DNA from 3 places in the Pedobacter vanadiisoli genome. Region 2 is predicted to be linked to each of the others. Evidence: riboswitches for the same ligand, from Rfam matches in the RefSeq annotation. Region 2 holds a riboswitch; each other region holds the start of a gene.

Region 1 (3,285 bases), on a different contig from region 2:
TTGGCAATATCCGGTTCGGAAGCAATCAGGTTCAGGAATTTGGTCATGGCCGCTTCTGAATCCAGCATCCCTTCATCCATATTCACATCAATTACCTGTGCACCACCTTCAACCTGTTGCAGGGCAACGGCCAATGCAGCTTCGTAATCGCCGCCCAGAATCAGTTTTGAGAATTTCGGAGATCCGGTAATATTGGTTCTTTCACCAATATTTACAAAAATACTATCTGGGGTAATGGTTACAGGTTCCAATCCACTTAAACGCATGTAAGGCTCAATAACCGGTACTTTCCGTGGCGCTGCTTTTCTTGCGTTTTTAGCAATACAGCCAATGTGTTCCGGAGTGGTACCACAGCAGCCACCCACAATGTTAACAAATCCAGAGGCAATAAAATCATCAACCAGGTGTGCGGTTTCATGCGGTTGCTCATCGTAAGCACCAAATTCGTTTGGCAAACCGGCGTTAGGATAGGCTGATACATAACAGCCCGCTTTTGCAGCCAGTTCCTCAATATGCGGACGCATTTCTTTAGCGCCCAAAGCACAGTTAAAACCGATACTTAAAGGGTTGGCATGCCTTACAGAGTTTAAGAAAGCTTCAGCCGTTTGGCCTGAAAGTGTTCTTCCGGAGGCATCGGTAATGGTTCCCGAAATCATGATTTCAAGTTTACGGCCAATTACCTCCTCATATTTTTTAATGGCTACAATAGCCACTTTGGCATTTAAAGTATCAAAAATGGTTTCGATCAATAAAACATCTGAGCCTCCATCAACCAGGCCACGTACCTGCTCGTAATAGGCTTCTTCCAGCTCATCAAAATAAACTGCCCTGAAACCGGGGTCGTTTACGTTTGGCGACATCGAAAGGGTACGGTTTGTTGGGCCAATGGCACCCGCGACAAAACATTTGCGATCGGGATTTGCGGCCATGAATTCTTCTGCAGCTTCTTTTGCCACACGCGCACCTTCAAAACTCAGTTCGTAAGAAAGGTCTTCCATCTGGTAATCGGCCATGGAAATGCGCTGCGTACTGAAGGTATTGGTTTCGATAATATCGGCACCAGCCGCCAGGTACTCCAGGTGTATGGATTTTATAATATCCGGACGCGTGATGTTGAGCAAATCGTTATTGCCTTTCACATCACAGGGATGATTTTTAAAACGTTCTCCCCTAAAATCTTCTTCGGTTAATGTATAACGCTGAATCATGGTACCCATAGCCCCATCAATCACCAAAATACGTTTCTCTAATTCTTCTCTTATGCTCATTCTTGTTGTTAGATATGAGACGTGAGATGTTTGATATAAGATGTTAGATGTGAGATACGAGAATGGATAGACACAGTGTCCCAAATCTCAAATCTATTGTCTCAAATCTATTACTTTAAATCTATTGTCTCAAATCTCAAAAAAAGGCTTATTTAAAAAGTTGGTACGTGAATCGTAATCCTAAACTTATCTGTTTCCGCTATTTGCAGAATAGAATTTAGCACCTTGTAAGGTTACAGGTTGCTAAGACTTCGTTGGGTCTAATCCCTCCGTCTTTCTTAATAAGCATACAAAAATGCAACAAAGCAACATCAATTCCAAAAATTATCGCTTTGCAACCAAATAAAATTACAAAGGCCATGCAAAACTGCACGGCCTTAAGAATATTGTTCTGTTTTTGGAGGTTATCTTCTGCTACCGAAAATACGCAATAGCGACAAAAACAAATTAATAAAAGTGATATAAAGCGATAAAGCGCCTAAAATAGCAAGCTTTTTACCTTCATTTACAGCCAAAGTATTACCATTTTCGTCTAATCCCTGACCAATTCTTTTTAGTTCCTGTACTTTATAAGCAGTTAATGCCGTAAAAACAGCAACACCTATAAATCCCATAATGTAACTTAAAGTGGAGCTTCCTAAAAAGAAATTGATGAAACTGATGATTACCAAACCAATTACTCCGGCAAATAATATTGGTCCAAACTTACTTAAATCTGTATCTGTCGTATATCCCATTATAGCCATCACAGCAAATATTGCCGCTGCCGCAGCAAAACATATTACAACTGATGGCAAAGAATAAATTAACAAGATAAAGCTGAGCATTACCCCAGTTAATACAGAGTATAGCAAAAATACGCCTATTAATGCTTGATATGACATTCTTTGCATGCCAGCACCTAATAGTAATACTAAGCCAAGCGGGGCGAATATTGCAATATAACCGAGCACGGTAAATCCACCTTTCCCTGTTTCAGGATTAGATGTTACAAGATAATTCATTACGGCTGGTGTACTTGCTATAAAATATGCTGCTCCGGTAGAAACTACCAATGCAACAAACATCCATAAAAATACATTCCCAAAAAAACGTTTAGATTCAGGCCTAGTCTGTACAAAAACACTGTTGTCCTGATATTGATAATTTTGTTGTTCCATTTTAAATTTGTGTATTTAACTATATAAAAATAAATATTTAGTTCAGTCTTTTTGTCAGTAGTTCTTCAACTTTTTTAAAAACCTGCAGGGGTTTCAAAGTGCGCCATGGCAGGCTATCAAACGCACCGCCAAAGTTAATGTAATAATCGATATTATTATCGCGAAATTCAGCGATAACGTGTTCCTGAAAATTCACCCCAACAATCCAGCCATCTTCTACTTCCTGAAACCATTCTTCATAATAACTGTCATCAGAGGCATGAAAATTCAGCACATTTTCACCGATCAGGATAAATTTATTAATGCCTTCATCCATCATGAGCTCTAAAATATCGCGTTTCAGCAGCATGATATCGTTATTAATGGCATCGTTCCATTCGCCAATAAACTCTATAATGGTATAACCACGGTCGTAATCGGCATATAACACTTTTATGTAAAGTGTATTGGAACCAAACTCATCCCATTGCGGGTGCAATAAAAAATTATAAATCTGCTTATCGAAATAAAGCTCTGAATATTCGGTATTATAAAACGGCGAACGTTCATCTTCTGCCGAAATATAATCATCTCTCCACTGGTAATAAGGCTCTATCTCGTGCATATTTTAATTATTGAAGGATTGAATTTTGAATGAATAATGTTAGGTCATTTCTGCACCGCATCACTCTATCTTTCATTCAATCATACTATTCTCCTCTTATTTCTTAATGTCCTGCTTCTACTGCTTTCCGTACACTTCCGTAACGGTTTAGTAGTATGGCGGCTTCATCATAGGCAATATTCAGTTCATCGGCAACCATTTGCGTTCCACGGTCTACCAGTTTATGGTTGGTTAACTGCATATCAACCATTTT
Region 2 (3,285 bases):
GCCCGATATTTAACTTAGTTGGTTTGGTTTTATTTAGTTTTTAGCGTTTCGGCAGAAGCGAATTTTTCAGGTACAGGCTCGGCAATCAGCTCATCTAACACCTTATTGAATTTTGCTTCATAATCGTTAAAGTATTTTCCGGTAACGGTTCCGGTATAACCGGTGTAGATTTCCCTTACATTTCCTTTTCTATCGATAATAATCGTGGTTGGGAAAGCAATGAATTTATTTAAAGCAGGTAGTTTTTCGGCCACCACTTTTTTGTCGGCAATGCCTCCGAACAGGATGTCGTAAGTGATACCATATTTTTCTTTCAGTTTACCAAGGGTATATTTGGCATATTCGAGGTCATCTTTTTGTTCGAAACCAATGGCTATGGCTTCTACACCGCGTTTTTGATTCTTTTTGAACCATGGAGAAAGGAAAACCGTCTGATCAGTACAATTTGGGCACCAGGTGCCTATGGTTTCGATTATTACCACCTTACCTTTGTATTTATCATCACTCAGCGAAACGTTTTTTCCCGTAAGATCAGGAAAGGTAAAATCGAGTTTGCTATAACCTTCTTTAAGGAAAGTGAGTTTATAAGGGTCAGGCAGTTCGGCTTTTTCGTTGCGCTGACCATCAAATTTCAAGTTTTTGTAAATCCCGAAGCCCTGTTCGCCGGTAATGCTGTTGTCGTCGTTTATTTTACCTTTCACAATAAACGGACTCGGACCTGTAAAACCAGATAATTCAAATTCATCTCCCTGTACCGTTCCTTCAAGCTCGCGGGTATCGCCTACAACGGTCATAATTACACCGGTAAGTTTATTGCCTTTCTGTTTTAGTAGTGCAATTGATGCAGGTACAGCTTCTTTGGTATAGGTTTTGATTTCCCATTTGCCCGAAATATCGTATTTTGGAGCTATATCTTTACCAGGTTCTACAAAGCGGTAACTTTTGCCATGTTCAGCAACAAAAGGTAATGAATTGCCCCTAAAACCGGGTACCAGACTCCGGTATTCTCCTGATAAGGTACCATCGGTTTCGATCTTCGCCACCAATGCGGCATCGTAAGTGTTCATTTTTACATAGATCGAATCTTCACCGCGTCGTTCTACATGAAAATCATCGCGCCTGGAGCCATTAATCAGGGTTAAAATGGCTGTTTGAGGATTTTTTCCTTTTAATTGGAAGTTAAAAGGCACTTTTGATTCGCTTACACTAAATTCTCCCCTCCAGATCCCTTCTTTTGGGAATGGCTTTTCCACCCTGGCCGATGCAATGCCCCCCAACAGCAGTACTGAGGTGGTTAGGCATGCGATTTTTGATGTAATTCTCGTTTTCATAATCATCATTATTAGTTAAACACTATTTTTTAGAGTTTTTTGGTAACAAGGCATCATGATCCACACGGAAAACCATACAGCAGGGCTACAGGCTGTTTAAACAGCTGTTATGCTATTGATCTTTAACGGGAAACGGTATGTTTACTTGTTACCGGTTAATTTATAATCTATTGCTAGATCAGTTTGAGCACTTTTTCCTATGGAAAGTTGCTAGAAGTTCAACGAGGACTGACTCTCCCTTCTTCTGTATAAATCAACTAATTAATGGTGGTAAATTAATTAGAGTAATAACCTAAACTAGTGGTGGTGATTAGTTTCGGCTGTTCCTGATACCCCGGCAACTTATTGACTGAAATACATGACCACCATAATATTCTATCAAAATGCCCCGGGGTACCAGGATTTTTAAATGAGAATACTTGAATGGAAACCTTTATCAGGTGATCCGTATCTTAGTTTATATTAGCCGCAACAAAAGTTATACTGACCTGAAAAATTGATCAGAGAATATGACTGAAGTTGTACACAGAGTTTCATATTGAACGTAGATTTGCTGGTGAACAGTTTTAATTTTTTTGTAAAAGTATAAACTTTGAACAATTTAAACAAGTATTCCTATAGATTTTATAGACTTTATTTTTAAATCACTGATTTACAGAAAGATAATTTATCAAACTAGGGGATTAGCAAAGGGTTTTGAGTTAAGGGCACGCAGGCTTTTCATTTCATCTTCCATTATTAACCGCAAAGAACGTTAAGGCAAAGCATAAAGAACGCAGCGCTTTTCATTCCATTATCGGTTTTACATCTTCCATAACATATTGTCATTCTGAACGAAGTGAAGAATCTTTTAGTTGAAAAATCCCTCCTTTCACTCCGGATGGCAGATTAAAAAAACAAATTCAAAAAAATCTACTATTTCTATAGAAATTATAGTTTTTATTATTTACCTTTGTTTTGTCTCTTTCGAAAAGCGAATCAATAAGCAGATTGAAAAAGAAACATATAGTCATGTGGCCGAGTGGCGAGGTAAAGGTCTGCAAAACCTAGTACGGCGGTTCGATTCCGTCCATGACGTCTGAAATTGTATTACATACTTATCAAGAAAGACGGAGGGAATGGCCCTTTGATGTCTTAGCAACCTGTTTTAACAAGGTGCTAATTCCATCTGCAGGTAGCAGAAAAGATGAGTTTGAAAAGGTTGCTGCAACTATTTTCGGCGAATGATCAATAGCTACCCCCCTCTTTCCGAAACCGTTAAACTAAATGTTGAGAAATGCCAGTTCATTTTGATTACCCATCAATCAGGGATTTTTTTGAGGTCTATGGAAACACTTCCTGCGAGAAATTAAACGACTATGAACATTGTAGAGCCGAATCAGACCGCCTCTATAATGAACAATTAAAAGAAAGTGAAAAAGAAATTCCTGCAGAGGATCAGGAAAAAACAGACAGCTTTTCAACATAAAAAACCTAAAATGCGCTTAATACCACCTATATTTTCAATGCCGGCCAAAAGCTTACTCTTTATTGTTTTAACCCTTGCTCTTTTCGCAACACCAGTCTGTGCACAAACCAAAGACCCTTCTCCCATTAATTTTCCTACACCTAAAAATGTAGACAACATGTTGTTCTACCTGCAGCGTGATCCAAATACAAATACGCTAATTTATGCCTTAAACCTGAAAGAAAATGGCAGTATTGATGCCAGTTCGCCGATACAGGTATATTGGATCCGTTATGGCGAGAAAGGGCAAAAGAAAGATCTTGGTTATATCCAGCGAAAATTTGCCTATGGTATCGATACAAAAGCATTGGGCGGAGATAAGTACGAATTCCGATTTGTATCGCACAAAAAACTACCTTTTTACCTGCAGCGCACTAATGATAAAAGTTACCATGCTTCGGTAACCATTAATAACCATACCATTAAGGTAAACCGGTTGTTTGTAAG
Region 3 (3,285 bases), on a different contig from region 2:
ACTGTGAAGGCGCTTTCCGTATAAGAACCAAAAGGTGTTCCATTGGTACCATAGGCAATCCTGATTTTACGCCTGTCGTTGTAATAATCCGTACCCGATCTGAAATTAAAATCAAGGCCATCAATAATTTTATAATTAAGGGCCAAACTACCAATAATACGACTGCGGTTTTGCGAAACCGTATTTTCATAAGCTACCCAATAAGGATTGCTGTAATAGCTGTTGTTCCAGTTAAAGGTTTTTCCATTTTCGTCCAGATAATTTTTCAACTGGTTAATATCAACCTGACGGCCAAACCAGGTAAACTGCAACATGGTACTGGTTGAACGGGAGCCGCCTGTACCCGGTAAATTATCAGAACTAAGCTTGCTATAATTTGCATTAGCCGTTACACTCAATTTCGGGGTGATTCTTAAGGTGGTATTCAGTACAAATGAATTTTTCCCCTGCCCTGAATTAGGCACAATACCCACTTGTTTCAGGTTATTGTACGAAATCCGGTAATCGTATTTTTCTCCTGCATCGGCAACCGATACCCCATTGTTTAGTGAATAACCGGTTTGAAAGAAATCGCGCACATTATCCGGGTGTGCAATAAACGGAACCGCCACCCCTTTCGAATAAAACTGGGGGATCAGCCTTCCATCCAGTTTAGGCCCCCAGCTCTCATCTACCCCGTCATTTAATCCTTTACCTGCACCATCTACATAACTGAATTTACCTTCCGATCCCTGTCCGAAAGCATTTTGATAAACCGGCAGGGTAAGTAAAGTTTCCAGTACTGCATTTGAGTTGATGGCAATACCCAATCCTTTTTTAGATTTACCCGTTTTGGTCTTAATAAGAATCACACCTGCCGCAGCCCTCGAGCCATATAATGCGGCAGCATTCGGGCCCTTTAGCACACTTATCGATTCGATATCTTCCGGGTTGATATCCGAAATGGTATTGGCATAATCCCTGGCTCCTGCCGAATTCAGCTGTGAATTATCAACCGGGATGCCATCTACCACAAATAAGGGCTGGTTGTTACCCGCAATGGAAGTTTCTCCCCTGATCACCACACGTGATGAACCCATGCTCCCCTGGCTATTGGTAACCCTTACACCGGCAATTTTTCCGGCAAGGGCATTTACCAGGTTAGATTCTTTAGCTTCTGCTATGCTCTGCCCTTTCAATTCCTGTACAGCATAACCTAACGACTTTTTCTCCCTTGAAATCCCCAAGGCGGTAACCACCACCTCATCAAGTGCATTATCACTGGATTGGAGAATCACTGCAATAGGACCGTTATTAGTGATCTGTACCTCTTGGGTTTTAAAACCGATATAAGAAAACACCAGGGTCCCCTTTTCTGGTGCACTGATTGAAAAAGCACCCTTGCCATCGGTAATGGTGGTTTGTTTGGTTTCTTTTATAAAAATGGAAACGCCTGGTAATGTTTCACCATCTGCCGACTTTACCGTTCCGGTAACCGTGGCGTTTTGAGCGAACAACTGCTGCGAGATTAAGAGCAGCAGGATAATCACCGTTGATTTAAAATTTGTGAACATGTGTATATATTTAATAATTAGAATTTGGATAAAATTTTGGCAAAACGATTTACTTACGGCTGAAAGCCATGTAATACGAATGAACTAAAAGAAATGGTTAGCTTAAAAGCCTGTTAAACCGTACTGATTTAACAGGACATGCACATTCGGGAATACGCGTTAAAGTATGCATCAATGGATTTTAGGTAGTCAGTTTTTTTCATTTCAATGGTTTTCTGTACAACATATTTACTGATCAAGAATGCATTGGAGGCAAAAAAAAGCACCCCTTAAATCAGAAGTGCACCATATATTTTTTAATAAGGATAATGCGAACAACTGACTTAACTGCCCCAGATTCATCCGGGATGGAATTAGCACCATTTCTAAAAATCAGATGGTTGCTAAGGCTTCACAGGGCCATTCCCTCCGCCTTTCTTGATAAGTATTTTAAAATAACTGCTGCAAAGGTATAATTAATTCCATTTATCCTATAGTTTTTATAGAATTTTATTTAAATATTTTTTCTTTGCTTATTTCGTTTGTATATTTGTCGACTAATTTAGTCGATTAACACACGTCCTGATGAATCTGAAATCTGTATTTACCGCCTTATTGGCTATATCTACCTCTTTAACCTTTGCACAGCAACAAGTGGTACTGGCCAATAGCCAACAAGCCAGAACCAAACCAAAAAATACAAAAGCTTTTATTGCACTGGGTACTTGGCGTGGCATTGCCAAAGTAAAAGAAGGATTGGACATCCCTTTTAATTTCGAAATCAGCGAAAAAAATGGGCAACAAAAGCTTTATTTCCGTAATGCTGAAGAAAGATTTGAAGGCGGGCTGGTAAAACAATCAGGCGATTCTTTATTCGTAAAACTCGATCAGTTTGATAATGAACTTGCATTTGCCATTGTAAATGGAGATCAATTAACAGGAATATTAAGGAAACAGGATAAAACAGGCAAACCTTTAAATATTGTAGCTGAGCGTAAGAATTATCGTTTCGAAACACTTAATAAGCCTGCAACAACCAACTATTCAGGTAGTTATGATGTGGCTTTTAAATCACCCAATGGTAAAGACGAAAAAACAGTAGGTTTATTTAAACAAACCGGAAATAAACTTACAGGAACTTTCTTACGCATAACTGGCGATTCGCGCTACCTCGAAGGTGTAGTAGAAGGAAATGAATTTCAGCTTTCGAGTTTTATCGGTTCTTCTCCTGCCTATTATAAAGGAACCTTCCAGGCAGATGGTTCAATTACAGGCGAAATTTTAAGTGCAAGAGGCAGTCAGCCTTTTACCGGGATCAAAAATAAAGATGCCGCCCTACCCGATCCCTATAAGCTTACTTACCTGAAAAAAGGCTACAAAACACTCGATTTCAGCTTTCCTGATGTGAACGGCAAAAAGATTTCATTAAAAGATGAAAAGTATAAAAACAAAGTGGTGATCTTAACCATTACCGGAAGCTGGTGCCCTAACTGTGTTGACGAAGCTAGTTTTATTTCGCCATGGTATAAAACAAATAAAAAGCGTGGTGTAGAAATCATTGCTTTACATTACGAACGTTCTACAGAGCCCGCATATGCAAAAAAAGTAATGAACCGTTTCCGTGAACGCTTTGGTATTGAATACGACCAGATATTAGCAGGTACAGCCGATAAACAGGTAGTAGCTGAATCGTTGCCTGCGCTCGACTCTTTTTTATCGTTTCCAACCACGATCATTATCGATAAACAGGGTA

The links. A riboswitch is a leader RNA that binds a small molecule or an ion and turns the genes downstream of it on or off. The one in region 2 is predicted to bind S-adenosylmethionine.
Region 1: linked by a shared signal. The riboswitch ahead of metH (methionine synthase) and the one ahead of ACFSR6_RS01855 (peroxiredoxin family protein) in region 2 are both predicted to bind S-adenosylmethionine.
Region 3: linked by a shared signal. The riboswitch ahead of ACFSR6_RS03950 (SusC/RagA family TonB-linked outer membrane protein) and the one ahead of ACFSR6_RS01855 (peroxiredoxin family protein) in region 2 are both predicted to bind S-adenosylmethionine.

The regions. Positions count from the first base shown of each region.
Region 1 covers NZ_JBHULL010000008.1:431,247-434,531, reverse strand. Annotated here, with positions in the region: gene metH (methionine synthase) at 1-1,268, opposite strand, end outside; SAM riboswitch class I at 1,452-1,556, opposite strand; gene ACFSR6_RS10530 (Bax inhibitor-1/YccA family protein) at 1,673-2,428, opposite strand; gene ACFSR6_RS10525 (hypothetical protein) at 2,466-3,032, opposite strand; gene murQ (N-acetylmuramic acid 6-phosphate etherase) at 3,136-3,285, opposite strand, start outside.
Region 2 covers NZ_JBHULL010000003.1:155,046-158,330, reverse strand. Annotated here, with positions in the region: gene ACFSR6_RS01855 (peroxiredoxin family protein) at 30-1,331, opposite strand; SAM riboswitch class I at 1,489-1,586, opposite strand; tRNA gene ACFSR6_RS01850 (tRNA-Cys) at 2,339-2,409, shown strand; SAM riboswitch class I at 2,426-2,524, shown strand; gene ACFSR6_RS01845 (hypothetical protein) at 2,608-2,799, shown strand; gene ACFSR6_RS01840 (DUF4833 domain-containing protein) at 2,810-3,285, shown strand, end outside.
Region 3 covers NZ_JBHULL010000005.1:823-4,107, reverse strand. Annotated here, with positions in the region: gene ACFSR6_RS03950 (SusC/RagA family TonB-linked outer membrane protein) at 1-1,553, opposite strand, end outside; SAM riboswitch class I at 1,874-1,980, opposite strand; gene ACFSR6_RS03945 (peroxiredoxin family protein) at 2,118-3,285, shown strand, end outside.